Regions from separate parts of the Lottiidibacillus patelloidae genome, predicted to be linked through region 1. Evidence: riboswitches for the same ligand, from Rfam matches in the RefSeq annotation. Region 1 holds a riboswitch; the other holds the start of a gene.
The links. A riboswitch is a leader RNA that binds a small molecule or an ion and turns the genes downstream of it on or off. The one in region 1 is predicted to bind thiamine pyrophosphate.
Positions count from the first base shown of each region.

Region 2: linked by a shared signal. The riboswitch ahead of thiE (thiamine phosphate synthase) and the one ahead of CIB95_RS08370 (ECF transporter S component) in region 1 are both predicted to bind thiamine pyrophosphate.

Region 1 covers NZ_NPIA01000003.1:348,571-355,998, forward strand. The annotation lists gene CIB95_RS08345 (M3 family oligoendopeptidase) at 1-994, opposite strand, end outside; gene CIB95_RS08350 (DUF4878 domain-containing protein) at 1,073-1,477, opposite strand; gene CIB95_RS08355 (DUF420 domain-containing protein) at 1,603-2,130, opposite strand; gene CIB95_RS08360 (energy-coupling factor transporter transmembrane component T family protein) at 2,286-3,083, opposite strand; gene CIB95_RS08365 (ABC transporter ATP-binding protein) at 3,073-4,554, opposite strand; gene CIB95_RS08370 (ECF transporter S component) at 4,568-5,173, opposite strand; TPP riboswitch at 5,273-5,378, opposite strand; gene CIB95_RS08375 (AEC family transporter) at 5,544-6,488, shown strand; gene CIB95_RS08380 (glycine--tRNA ligase) at 6,525-7,428, opposite strand, start outside.
Region 2 covers NZ_NPIA01000002.1:143,109-150,536, forward strand. The annotation lists gene thiO (glycine oxidase ThiO) at 1-1,069, opposite strand, end outside; gene CIB95_RS04700 (thiazole synthase) at 1,084-1,866, opposite strand; gene thiS (sulfur carrier protein ThiS) at 1,869-2,066, opposite strand; gene thiE (thiamine phosphate synthase) at 2,063-2,698, opposite strand; TPP riboswitch at 2,793-2,902, opposite strand; gene CIB95_RS04715 (M14 family metallopeptidase) at 2,949-4,136, opposite strand; gene CIB95_RS04720 (LTA synthase family protein) at 4,355-6,220, opposite strand; gene nfsA (oxygen-insensitive NADPH nitroreductase) at 6,504-7,253, opposite strand; gene CIB95_RS04730 (YqgQ family protein) at 7,255-7,428, opposite strand, start outside.

The DNA of each region.
Region 1 (7,428 bases):
GCGCACAAAAACCACCAGGTGATTTTCCTTTTCGGTTTTCTAAATCTAACATGTCTCGCTTATTCATTTCAGAAATTAAATTGCCGAACTTAGGATCAATTTTATTTAACATTGTTTCTGTTCCAGAAATTAATTCTTCTACATTTTTAAATGGTTTTAGTGGCAGTTTTCCTTCTGGTACTGCTTGTACGTCCCATGGTCTATAATTCGAAACATTTATTTCCGCTTGATGTTTTTTTTCTAATGCTTCTTTTAAAGGGACAACATGTTCTTTAATTGCAGCTGCTAATTCATGACAATCTTCTGCAGTATATGAGAAGCGCTCATATTTTTTAAACATAAAGTCTCTATAATTAGCAACATCAGCATTTTTGGCTTTTTCCTCACGAATCTTAATTAAGTCTGACATTATATCGCCTAGTTCATTATTTTTAGAAAGAAGCGATTCATGCACTAATTTCCAGGCTTTCTCACGCACAGTACGGTCACTATCTTTTAGAAAAACTGCCATTTGACTTAATGTTTTTTCTTCACCATTCCAGTTAACTGTTAAGCTTCCCGTAATCTCAAAGTAACGCGTAGAAAGTTTTTCCTCTTCTACCTCTAGCTGAATATTATCTTCTCTAAATAAATTAATAGCATTTTCTTTACTTAGTATGTATTGCTCATAATAACTAGTATCTAAAGCATGGCGAAATTCACTATTGTAAAATTTCTCATCATACTTCGCTGTATACTTTTTTATTAATGGCTGAATAACTTCTGAGTCATGTTGGTAAGCCTTCTTAATGTCTTGATCTGTATTATCACATTGTAAGGCAATATAATGTCCAGTTAACGTTTCTTCAATTTCTTCAAGGACAACTGATTTATCTTGCAACCATTGGACTAAATCACTTGTTGACTTTATTTCTACATTTAAAAGCGTTTCTAGCTTATCCTTAACGAGGTTCTCATCATTTAGAGGTATATTTTCTTGATAAAATTTTTTCATTTAATACCACACCTATTCTTATTATTAGTTATACATAGAAATAGCTCCTGCCAATTGACAAGAGCTACAATAAACTTTCTATAGGTTTTCTGAAATAACCCACCATTTATCGTCTCTTTTCAGTAGTTGAATTTGTGCTTCCTTTTCAGTAGCCATACCATCAACAACGATTGTAACAGTAACGTTTACGATTTTTCGACCGTCTTCTCCATCTTCAGTGGAACCCATCTCATATGAATGAAGAATTTTATCATTTTTACTAGCCTCAGCCGTTTCCGTCATTTCCTCTATTGTTGTACCTAAGTAATCCGCAATTTCTTGTAGATGTTCTTGGTCTAACAAACTAACCATTGCCTTAATATCTTGTTTTTTCATTGATTTTAAGTACAATTCTGCTGTAGCTTCGGGTGAATCTTGATTATTACAAGCCATTAATACAACTGTCATAAATAAAAGTGTCATCATTACTACCAATTTTTTCATATTTTATCTCTCCTCTATGAAGTAAAATCACTGTAAGCCTATCTTACCATAAATATATTAGATTTTTCTGCAAAATTATATGAACAATAAAAAAAAGCCTCCACTTAAAGTGAAGGTACTACAGTTTAGTAATATGGTGAAATCATTAAATATACAATTACGCCTGTTAAGCTTACATACAACCAAAGTGGCATAGTCCATCGAGCAATTTTGCGATGTTTTTCTACTTGCATCGTAAATCCTCGAACTACAGTCGTAAGTGCTAGAGGTACGATTACAATTGCTAATAAAATATGAGAAATAAGAATAAAGAAATAAACATATCTTATAAATCCTTCTCCACCAAAAGGTGTAGACTCTGTTAAGTAATGATAAGTAACATAAGATAGTAAAAATAACGCTGTTGTAGAAAATGCTGCAATAATAAATCGTTTGTGTAAAGTAATATTTTTCATTTTAATAGCGTAAAGTGCAGCTAGTAAAAATACAAATGTAAAACTATTAAAAATTGCATTAAACATTGGTAAGATAGTGACATCAAATCCTGTCTTCCCTTCATACCCTGGGAGGAAAAATAGGATTGCAACTAATGCATTAATAGCTATTGTTAAAATGACAATGATTGGTGTGTAGTTTTTAGTATTTTCATTCATTGGCGTCCTACTCCTTTAAACTTATTATACAATTAGTAGCATACATGAGAGGATAATAGAACGCAATAAGAAAGAGAAGTTCTAATTAATAAGAGAACATATGTCAACTTGGCTTTATTTATTTTCAAGAAAAAACTCACAAAAGATTTGTGAGTTTAATGACGAACATCAATAACTTGGAAATATGGAAATTGTAACCCGATATAATAGGTAGATATTATGATCAATATCATCAACGTGATAAAGTATAAATCCACCCTAGAAAAGCCTGTTATATAATAATACGTTCTATTTTTAGCTGCAGAAAAACGTTTTGCTTCCATTGCTACCGCTATTCGATGTGCACGACGAATACTTTGTGAGAATAGCGGAATAGTATAGCGTTTAAGGCGTAAATAAAAGCTAGTTAATCCCTTACCACTCTCTGCACCCCGGACTTTTAAAGCATACCTTAACGTTTGCAATTCATCGAATAATATAGGTAATAATCGCAATGCTGCCATAAAAGCATAAGCATATTTTGGACTTACCTTTAATTGTTGCATTAAGGAATAAAAGAGCATTACTGGGCGTGTTGTTAATGCAAACAAAAGACTTAATGACGCGAATACTAACGCACGAAAACCAATGTGAATCCCTCTGAATAAACTTTCTTCACTCACTTTCACTAATGCCCATTCAAATAAGACATTGCTACCTTTTCCAAACATAATCATCGTACTTGCAGTTGAAATGAAAATCAGAAAAAAAGGGATACTGAATAACAATATTCGTTTTTTTGGATGACCTGTCATAAAGAAAAATACGGCGTATAGGACGATCGCTAAGTTAATCATCACATTAGGGTTATGAATAAATAATACTGTAAGGAAGATTACAGTTAATAAAATTAATTTTAGACTTGGATTAATTTTATGAATCCAAGTTTCTTTAACAACGAGACTATCGTACATAGAGCTCGCTCCCCTCTAGTGACGCAGGTCTTTCACGCTTCCTAACCTCGTAATCTTCAGTTAATATTCCTTGTTCAATTTGCCAAACCCTAGTTGCAAAGTGTTCAACAATATGAAGATCATGGGTAACCATAATAATCGAAGTACCGTTTTCTTGCAATAACTGAAGGTGTTCTAAAATCTCAAACGTATTTTTTGCATCTTGACCAAAAGTTGGTTCATCAAGTAACAATACTTTTTGATTTTTTACAATTGCTGTTGCGACACTTAACCTTCTTTTTTGCCCAATTGATAATTGGTACGGGTGATTTTCTGCAAACGCCGTTAATTGAAATTGACGTAATATTTTCTCCACCCTTGGCTTTATTACTTTTTCCGGAACTTGATCTATTCTTAAGGTAAAAGCAACTTCATCATAAACTGTATTTGTAACAAACTGATATTCCGGATTCTGAAAGACAAAGGACATCTCTTCAGTTAGTTTAGTTCTTTTTGAAACTACTTTCTCAGCAAATTCATACGTTCCACTAGTTTTGATGAGTTGCATTAAGGCATGTAAAAACGTGCTCTTACCAGCTCCATTTTCCCCGATGACAGTAATCCATTCCCCTGGTTTTACTGAAGTAGAGGAAACAGCTATTTTTATTTCTTTCCCTCTATATCCTTTAAAATCATCAAGTTTCAATAAATCAGACTGCTCATTAAAGTGGATTTCTTGCTGATAACTCTTTTGTTTGCTATTTATATATTCATTCCAAACATCTGGATACCAAATACCACCACTAATTAGTTCCGCTTTATTATTAGCAAAAACATCCTCTTTTTTACCATCTGCGATAATCTGTCCATTACTGTTAAATAAGATAATTCGGTCTACAAAATCAATAACTTCATCTATTTTATGCTCAACAATAATTACAGTTTTATCTTTACTAACGTCCTTAAGTGTTTGCCAAACTTGCTTTGTACCTTCGGGGTCTAACATTGCAGTCGGCTCGTCTAAAAAAAGAACTTCTGGGTCTAATGCCAAAACAGATGCAATGGCTAGCCTTTGTTTCATTCCCCCAGAAAGATGTTGAATATTTGTGTGCAAGTTCTCTAAACGAAGATTTACAGTAGCGAGCAGTTGTTCAATACGTTCTTTCATTTCAGGTTGAGGAACTTGTAAATTCTCTAGAACAAAGGCAATTTCTTCATCAACAAAGGGCATACAAAATTGACTTTCCGGATCTTGAAATACATAAGCCCAAGATTCTGGAACATTAATACTCTCAGCTTTCATTGGCACTTCTATAGAATTTGGAATAATTCCAGCCATGACTTGTAGTAACGTCGATTTACCACAACCAGATGGACCAAGCATTAATACTTTTTCGCCTTTGCGAAAACAAAGGGATAAATCCTTAAATAATAAGGATTCTCCCCCTGGAAATTTTAGTCTTAATTTATCTACACCATAACTTGATGTCATAAGATACTCCTTTTTAATCTTCTAATGCCTCATAGTCTTTTTGCTCTACTGGGCGAACTAGATTAGTTACACCTGTAAGTTCTAATGCTTTAACGATAGCATATGCAAAAATACCAGCAATAACAATTGCCCCTAGTGTACGTGCACCAATCATAATTAATAAATTCCATAACGCTAAATCTACGATATACCCATTGAAGTAATCGACAACAAGTGACCCAATTGTCGCACCAATTGCAGCTAATGAAACAACAATTACTGAAAAACGTTTATAGCGGAATGCTGCAAAAACAAGTTCTGCTCCAATCCCTTGTATTAGACCATAAATTAATAATGGAACTCCATAAGGGCTTCCAAGGATAAACTCTCCACTAGCAGCTACTAATTCTGCAATAATTGCTACACCCGGCTTACGAATCACTAAGAATGCAATAGTTGCAGCAATAAACCACATACCATAAACAAGCTCGTTAATATGAAAGCCAAATGGAGTTACGAATGCATAAAATTGTGCCCACAATACGTAAACAACTGCAAACACTAATGCAATGACAGCGGTTACTAATATATCGGCTAATGTTAACTTACTAGATTTTCTTTCTGATACACTATTATTCATTTTAATCTCTCCCCTGAAATTATATTTGAACAATAAAAAACCTGCACTATAGATCCAGTGCAGGCAAATATGTATAAGTTGACTATCGCAGTATTAAACGTTATCGACTTATTACTTCCTTGCGCTGGTATTATCCAGATCGAGTTTTGAGGGTTAGCAATAACATTGCCTCTCAGCCAAATAGATGGCACCCCTAGTAATAATTAGTTGGTTTTTTATTGTCGCTTTCATTTTATCGGTTACTTATCTTTTTGTAAATAGTTAATTGGTTAGAAAAGAAAAATCTCCTCTATTTTTTGTTAAATGTGTATAAATAGCCCTCACCGCTCTTGTCCTATTGCAATAGAATACATGGGAGGGATTTTTAATTATGATAAGTTTTTTTTCAATCTTTAACGAATTTTTTGTTTTATTTCTCATTGCTTTTATAGGATTCAGTGCAAAGTGGTTTGGAATATTTAATAAAAAAATTGATTTTGCTTTTACGCAAATCATATTATTTATTACATTACCTCTGTTAATCATACATTCACTCGACTATAAAATTAGCTTGTATATCTTCAAAGATTTTTTATGGTTAATCTTATTGTCAGTTTTCATATTATCTATAGCAGTAATAATTGCACATTTTTTAGTCAAACCTATAAAACTGTCTAGTTCTAGAAGTGGTGTTTTTCAAGCGTTGATGATATTTGGAAACCAAGGGTTTATTGGATTCGCACTTTGTTTTCTTTTATTTAAAGAACAGGGCATTGCCTACGCCACTATATTTAATTTATTCTTTTTAATATTGATTTGGACATATGGCGTCTATTTAGTTGCCCGAGATAAAGTTAAACTTCCATTATGGAAGCTCCTGTTTAATCCAGGCTTAATCGCTACCTTAATCGGCCTTATTCTTATTACGACTCCATTAACACTTCCATACACGATATCTAAATCATTTCAACTGATTGGATTGTGTACTATTCCACTATCAATGCTGTTCATTGGAAGTTTGCTTGGAAATATTAAAAAGTCAGACTTATATTGCTATTTAAGATATTATCCGCTTTGGTTGCTTGCTTTTATGAAATTATTACTATTACCATTACTCTTATTCCCATTTTTATTACTACACATCTCATATGAAGTTATAATGGTCGCAATTATATTAACAGCAACACCATCAGCACCAACAATTGCATTGTATGCAAAATCATTTAAAGCGGATTATCGTTTAGCAACGGTAGGCGTATTTATTACAACACTTCTTGCTTGCTTAACAATTCCATTCCTGTTTTGGCTAGCATCATATTTGTTTTGTATATTCTAAAAAAGTACAGAGCTTTCACTCTGTACTTTTTTCATATTAAAATGAAGTTTTCTCTTCTAAGAAGCTCTTTAAATTTGAAATTGCCATCCTTTTTTGTTCCATCGTGTCACGGTCACGAACTGTAACCATACCATCTTCTTTAGAGTCAAAGTCATACGTAATACAATAAGGTGTTCCAATTTCGTCATGACGGCGGTAACGTTTACCGATTGAACCAGCATCATCATAATCAACCATAAAATGTTTAGCTAACTCTGCAAAGACATCTCCAGCCTCTTCTGAGAGTTTTTTAGATAGCGGGAATATCGCTGCTTTATAAGGTGCTAACGCTGGGTGGAAACGCATCACAGTTCTACTAGAACCATCTTCTAACTCTTCTACTTCGAATGCATCAATTAAGTAAGCAAGTGTTACTCTGTCAGCTCCTAATGATGGTTCGATACAATAAGGTACATAACGTTCATTAGCTTGTTGATCAAAGTATTCAAAGTCATCTCCAGAATGCTCCATATGGCGTTTTAAATCGAAGTCAGTTCTGGAAGCAATACCCCAAAGTTCTCCCCAACCAAACGGGAATTTATATTCAAAATCAATAGTCGCATTACTGTAATGAGAAAGCTCATCAGCATCATGTTCGCGAAGTCTTAAGTTATCTTCTTTCATTCCAAGATTAAGTAGCCAATCTTTCGCAAAATCTTTCCAATATTCATACCACTTCAACTCTTCACCAGGTTTACAGAAAAATTCAAGTTCCATTTGCTCGAATTCACGAGTACGGAATGTGAAATTTCCTGGAGTTATCTCGTTACGGAAGCTTTTACCTACCTGAGCAATACCAAATGGAACCTTTTTACGCATTGTGCGTTGAACATTTTTAAAGTTAACGAATATTCCTTGTGCTGTTTCCGGACGAAGGTATATTTCATTCGTACTTGATTCA
Region 2 (7,428 bases), on a different contig from region 1:
CAGATTTTTTTCCTTCAACTAAATCTGCTACAATGTTAGCAGTTATCGGGCTAAGTAAAATCCCATTTCTATAATGACCACAAGCAAAAATAAAATTTTCCGAGTTAGGATGGTGGCCAATAAAAGGAAAACCATCTTGTGTTGCAGGTCTTAATCCTGCCCATTTGGAAAATGGTGCCTTGCTTCTTAACATCGGTAATACCTGAGAGTTCCAATTTTTCAAACGTTCAATTCCTTTAATTGTAGGAGCTGTATTAAACCCCGCTATATCTTCAGAAGCACCACAAACTAGCGTATTGTTTGCTTTTGAGACGAGGTAGCCTTGACTCGTATAGACAATGTGATTTAAGTGTTTGTCTAATTGATCATACGCACAAATTTGCCCTCTTATCGGAAAAACTGGGATTGCTAGATTCAGATATTTTTCCCATTCATTTGACCATGCACCTGAACAAAGAACAATGATGTCGCCACTATATCGATTACCATGTTCATCTTTTACAGTGCACCTTTCCAGCTCATTTTCTAGCATTACTTTTCCACAGTTCTCGTGAATAGTAACCCCGATGTTTTCACATGCCTTCTCCAAGGCGATTAAGTAATCTGGTGCATAAAGATGACTTTCTTCTGGATAATATAAACCTGCAACTGCATCTTGGGAAAGAGACGGTTCCAATGTTCGAATTTGTTTAGCTGTTAGTTTTTCTGCTTTCACTTGAAATTTTTTCTGCCAATTCATGCGCATTTCTATTTTTAACATGTCAGCTTCATGAAAATAGGCATGTACGGTACCACTTGTTGTATATTCGAATGAATGATTTGATTCTGTCATTACAAGATCTTTCCATTTAGAAAAAAGACGTAAACTTGATAGACAAAGTGTAAAAAAATCATCAGGGTCTTCTTCAATTTCAGAGAAAGGTGCTAGTAATCCGGCCGCAGCACCAGAGGCTTGCCCACCACATTTTCCTTTTTCTAAGAGAATCACTTCATGCCCACGCATTTGACATTCAAGTGCAGTAGAAAGTCCGATTACTCCTGCACCGATAACAATAATTTTCTTACTCATCACCCACACACTCTCTATTCATTTAACGTTAAACTTTCCAATCCACTACTTGCAGTCGCATACCTTTTTTTGGCAATTCTTCCAGCCATATAAGATAACCGACCTGCTTCTATTGCAAGTTTCATTGCCTCTGCCATTTTTACTGGGTCTTTTGCTTTGGCAACGGCTGTATTTAACAAAACTCCATCAACTCCGAGTTGCATTGCTTCTACAACGTCTCTTGCACTACCTAGCCCTGCATCGACTATAATTGGGACATTGGCCTCTTCAACAATTAAGGAAATGTTATATGGGTTTAAGATTCCAAGTCCGGTTCCTATCGGTGATCCACCTGGCATGACAGCTGCAGCCCCGGCTTCTTCTAATCTTTTACATAGAACCGGATCGTCTGATGTATAAGGTAAAACGACAAACCCTTCATTTGCTAATTGCTCTGTTGTTTTTAATGTTTCAATAGGGTCTGGGAGCAACGTCTTTTCTGATACACTTATTTCAACTTTAATCCAATTACTTAATCCTGAAGCCCGAGCTAATCTTGCAATACGAATTGCTTCTTCAGCATTTTTTGCACCAGATGTATTAGGTAAATAAGTAAACTGTTTCCCTTCAAAATGCTGTAAAATTGCGTCTTCATTTGGGGCATTTAAATTTACTCTTCTTAAGGCAAATGTAAGAACATCCGCACCCGAAGCTTCAATCGCTTTTTCTTGTATGTATGGATTCGGATATCTTCCTGTACCTAAAAATAATCTAGACTTTAATTCCGTTTCTCCGATTACTAGTCTATTTTTATTCATGATCATCCACCTCCGACAAAATGAACAATTTCAATATTTATATCCTCTTTAATTAGTTCTTCGTTCCAATTGCTACGGTCAATGATTTCGCCATCAATTTCAATAACAATTAAACCAGGGTTTAGCTGTAATTCTTCTAAAAGTTCCGAAATAGTAAGTGCTGTTACAACCTTCTTTTCTCCATTTATCGTGACATTCATTGGTTTACTCCTTTATATTTAGCAATTTTATCTATGAATTGCTCACACGTTTCTTTGACAGTTGTACTACCAACAATTTCACTTATTGCACAAATTCTTGTAGCTCCTGCTTGCAAAACTTCTTCCACATTATGAACTTTTATTCCACCAATCGCTACGAATGGAATCGATATCTCACTCGCAACTTGGCGGACATATCTTGTCGTTACAGGATCGACTACGTCTTTTTTACTTTTCGTCGGAAAAACTGGCCCTACTCCGATATAATCTGCACCATCTCTCTCTGCTTTTCGTGCTTCACTTATATGATGTGTGCTAATACCGATTATTTTATCGTTTCCTAGTATCTTTCTAGCTTCCAGTAAAGGTAAGTCACCTTGCCCAAGATGAACTCCATCGGCACCAACAGCGATTGCGATATCAATGTGGTCATTTACGATGAATGGCACGTTATATTTTTCTGTTAATACACGAAGTTTTTTTGCTTTTTCTAAGATTTCATTTTTGCTACTATTCTTATCACGTAACTGGATAATATCAACACCGCCTAAAATTGCTTCTTCCATCACTTCCACGAGGTCTCTTCCTTGATGAAATTCCTCTCCAGTAATGGCATATAACGAAAATTCCACTTTTTTCTCCCCCTTTTTCCATAAAAAAACCGCCCTCCATAAGCGGAAAGCGATTTTTACTAAATATGCCTATCTATTTTTCTATGAAAATAGCATAGCACAAGTCCGACTTCCCTACGCTGGTATGATCCAGATCAGGTTCATAGGGTAAAAGTCAGTGGACTTTTTCTCAACCTACCTACATAGGTACCCCTAGTCTTAAATATTCATCTACTAATAGTATGACAGTGTTTGAAAAATATGACAACCTTTACATATATAAACTAGCAGCTAAAATTCCTTTTGTATCTTCATAAATTTCATCAAATTGACTTAATGGCAATGGATTCACACCTTCACCTAATTCAATGGTAAAACCAGGCTTTCGCCAAACTTGGATAAACCAGTCCTTATATCCCGCATAACTATCGATCATTTGTACGGACTTATAGCCACTTACACGAGAAAATTCAGCTGCTAACTTTTTGGATTCAGGTGGCTCAAGTCCTTTATATCCCCAATAAAACTCTTTGCCCTGCGTGTGTAATGCTACTACTCTGTCAAAGTTACTATGCGCCGTTACATTAGCCATCACAAGTGCTTCAGGTTCAGATAACGGAAAATAACCAGGAAAGTCTCTAGGTGCTGGTACTTGTGGTTTTCGTGGTACTTCTAAATGCCAATCGGCTGGAAATTGATTATTTAAATCGACACCACGAATATTTGCTTTCCAATCTTTATATGAGTTTTTCCCTTTATTTAATTGTTGTACATAAGAGGAAAAAGGCCCTGCAGCTTGCGCTCCAAATAACACTAAATTAACACCATCGGGATTCACCATTGGAGTTATCGAAAGCTGCGTTTCTTTAAAGAGCGATAAAGCACTTCTTCCACTTATTTCTTCATTATTAGCTAAAGCTAGTGCATATTCATTTAAAAAATAGATTAGAACATTAGTTGTAATCCATTCATTCGCATGAAAGGAGGCATTAATATGAACTCTTTTTCTACCAGTTCCTACAATTACTTCGGGTATATCTTTACCTAGGACAGATTTACCTAAGTTTCTCGTAAATAAAAATGGATATAAATACGTTAATTGCATCAAATAATGCATTAGTTTCTCATAAGAGATAGGTTCATCTGGATCAACAATAAGTTTTTTTATTTTGCGGGGAATAATGATTATTTGTCCTGGATAAAGGTATTTGCTTGAAAAGATTCGATTTACTATACAAAGTGCATTAATATTTATTCTATACTTAGCTGCGATGGAATGTAGCGTGTCATTATGCTTTGTCTGATAATAAGCTGGCATATAACCTGGAATTTTAATTTTATTTGCTTGAGGAAACCACATGTTAATGTTCCCGTTAGAAGCTGCTATAATTTCTTCAGGGACTTCAAATATTTTACTATAATATTCAAAATCTGAGCCACTATACGCACTTACAAACATTCTCTTTCAACTCCTTCCACTACTTACATATATGCAATGGAAAAGGAAAGATATTCTTATTATAAAAACCCACAAATAGTATTTTGGTAATACAAAAGGAAAAATAGCAGATTCCTTTCATTTTACTCGTGATAACTGCATTGTATTATTTGAGAGTTAGATTGATAAGTTTTATTTTTTAATAAAAAAAAACTTTGGCATATGCCAAAGCTTTTTATTTATTGTTGATATTTAAAATTTTCCGGTTTATTTAAAAAACGTAACAAGTCACCATAAATAATTTGATCGGAATATTGTAAGTGTTGTCTAGATTTTTCCCTATAAGGCTCACAGTTACTAATATCTGTTATTTCACCTGTTGCTTTGTCATAACAGTTGCTATCTGTAAACAAGTAATCTTCCATAATGTAGCTGCCATCTCGGAGTACTGCATACGATTCGCGATTTTCTGCCAATAAATCTGTACCAAACATAATGTCGTTCGTCGTCTCAATACCTAACAAATGAAGTATTGTCGGCTTAACATCGATTTGTCCACCTACTGAGTCAATAACTCTTGTGTCTTTATGACCAGGAATGTGAACAATAAAAGGTACTCGTTGTAATTGAACTGTTTCAAATGGTGTAATTTCTCTATCTAACCATTTTGCCATCGCGTCATTATGGTTTTCTGAAATCCCATAATGATCACCATAAAGGATAAATATAGAGTTTTCATATAATCCGTCTGCTTTTAAACGGTCGAAAAATATTTTTATTGATTCATCCATATAGCGTACAGTTGGGAAGAAACGGTCGACTGTTCCATCTCCAGAATCATAACGATCTACATAACTTTCCTCTTTACTTAATTTAAACGGATGATGATTTGTTAAAGTAATAAATTTAGCATAAAATGGTTGCGGAATATCTTTCATAATGTCTGCTGACTGGTTAAAGAAGTCGATATCTTTTAATCCCCACCCTACAGAATTTTCTTCTGTAATATCATAATACCTTTGAGAGAAGTATTGATCGTATCCCAATGTAAGGTACATAATATCACGATTCCAGAAACTTTTGTTGTTCGCATGGAATGATGCTGAATAGTAACCCTCATCCTTTAATATTTCAGGTGTCGCTTTATATTCGTTTTGAGAATGTGTGAAATATACCGCACCACTAGGTAATCCAAATAAAGAGTTATCTACAATAAATTCGGCATCAGATGTCTTCCCTTGTGATGTTTGATGATAGAAATTAGGGAAATAGTAACTATCTTTAATTAAATCATTTAAAAATGGCGTTATTTCTTTTCCATTAATCTTTTCGTTAATAACAAAACTTTGCGTTGATTCAAGAGAAATTAGTACTACGTTTTTTCCTTTTGCTATTCCGAATAAATCGTCATTTGGACGAACTTGGTTAGCTTTTACATAGTTTTCAATATCTACGATTTCACTGCTATCTGCAAATACGCGTTGTGCTTTTGATTTAGACTGTAAAACAATATCATATAAGTGATAATTGTATGTTCCAATATTTTTAACTAACATTTCTCGGTCAAATGTTCGTGTTAATAGCTGTGGACGTTCTGTTTCTGCCAGGCCAACATTTACTACAAATAAGATGATTGCAACAGCAAACATTGCCCATGAATCAGCAAACTTAGCACGTTTTAAAGTCACTTTTTTAGTTAAAATAAAATAACCGATAATTACTACATCTATAAAGAACAAAATATCATACACGTTAATTAACGATAAAATACTATCACCAAGATCTCCCATATTACTCGTTTGGAATAATACTGGAATAGTAATAAAGTCAGTAAAGAATCTATAATAAACAATATTTGCGTATAATAATATCGTACTTAATAAACTTATCAATAATAATACGTGAGCTCGTTTATTTTCACTAAAGAATAAACTAAATGCCAAAAATAGAATAATAGAACTTAGTGGATTCATTATTAATATAAACTCTTGTGTCCAAGATTCAGTTGGTAGATTAAATTGTGTTTTATATGCAAGATACATCTTAAGCCATAATAATACTGAGACAAGATAGAACAGGCCTAATCTAGAATGTATATTTTTCATTTCATTTCCTCCTAATTGTTGTAACACGTGTTGCAGAAAACTTATCTATTGTATTCTTCATAAGAATAACAAAAACAATCATACTTCTTTTCTCTTTTTCTATCAACTAATTTTTTATCGTTTTCCTTGTATTATAGTTACTCGTATCATTAGACGAGTTTATGTTCAAAAAGGTTTCATTTTTTTATTGGTAAATTTTAACACTATTTATGCGACCCATTTATAACAATATGTTGAAGGGTTTACAATAGAACTGCTTTAGTAGATATTTTACTATATTTTTTTATTTCATTGGGAACCCTTTGCTTTTTAAAAAGTCCTTTAAATATATTCGAGAAGGTACTGACATCTTGCGAATAATTTGCTTTGACCATGTATCTAAACGAGAATTTTTTGCTCTGCTATCATAATAGTTTCTTAGTTCATCATTATATTGTTCGATGGAAGTTCGCACCTTCTGAGTATCGTGTACATATTGCTCCTCATAGTACATTGCTGACATAGGTAATCGAGGTTTTTGTTCTGGAGTATGTGCAGGATAACCAACTACTAGTCCAAATAGAGGAAAAACATGCTCAGGCGTTTGTAACAACTTACTAACTTCATAAAGTTCATTTCGAAGTCCACCTATATAACATATCCCCAACCCTAAAGACTCCGCTGCAATAGCAGCATTTTGCGCAGCTAAAGCCGCATCAATTACTGCAACAGTATACATTTCCGTGGATTGTAATGTTTCTGAAAAATCCACCTGTTCTGTCTCTGCAATCACTTTATGACGATATAAATCAGCGCAAAAAATAAATAAATGACCATTTTTTGCAACATAGGGTTGATCTCCAGATAACTGAGCAAGCCTTTCCTTTTTATATTGATCAGTAATCCCAATAATTGCATATGCTTGTACGTTACTTGACGTTGATGCTGCCTGTGCACTCGTTACTATTGCTTCTATTTGCTCTTTATCCAAAAGCCTATTCTCAAATTTCCTAATTGACCGATGTTGCAATAATGTTTGAATCACATCATTCATATTATTCACCTTTATTTTTTCGACTTTTGATTATTAGTAAACTTTGTTTAAATTGCTCAATAGTTATTAGTTTAGAATTGTATAGTTCTCTTATTTCATCTTCCATTAATTGATAATCAAGTTCTTTATCACCTGTGTATATAATCGTTCCATAATTTTTCAATAGTTGTTGTAC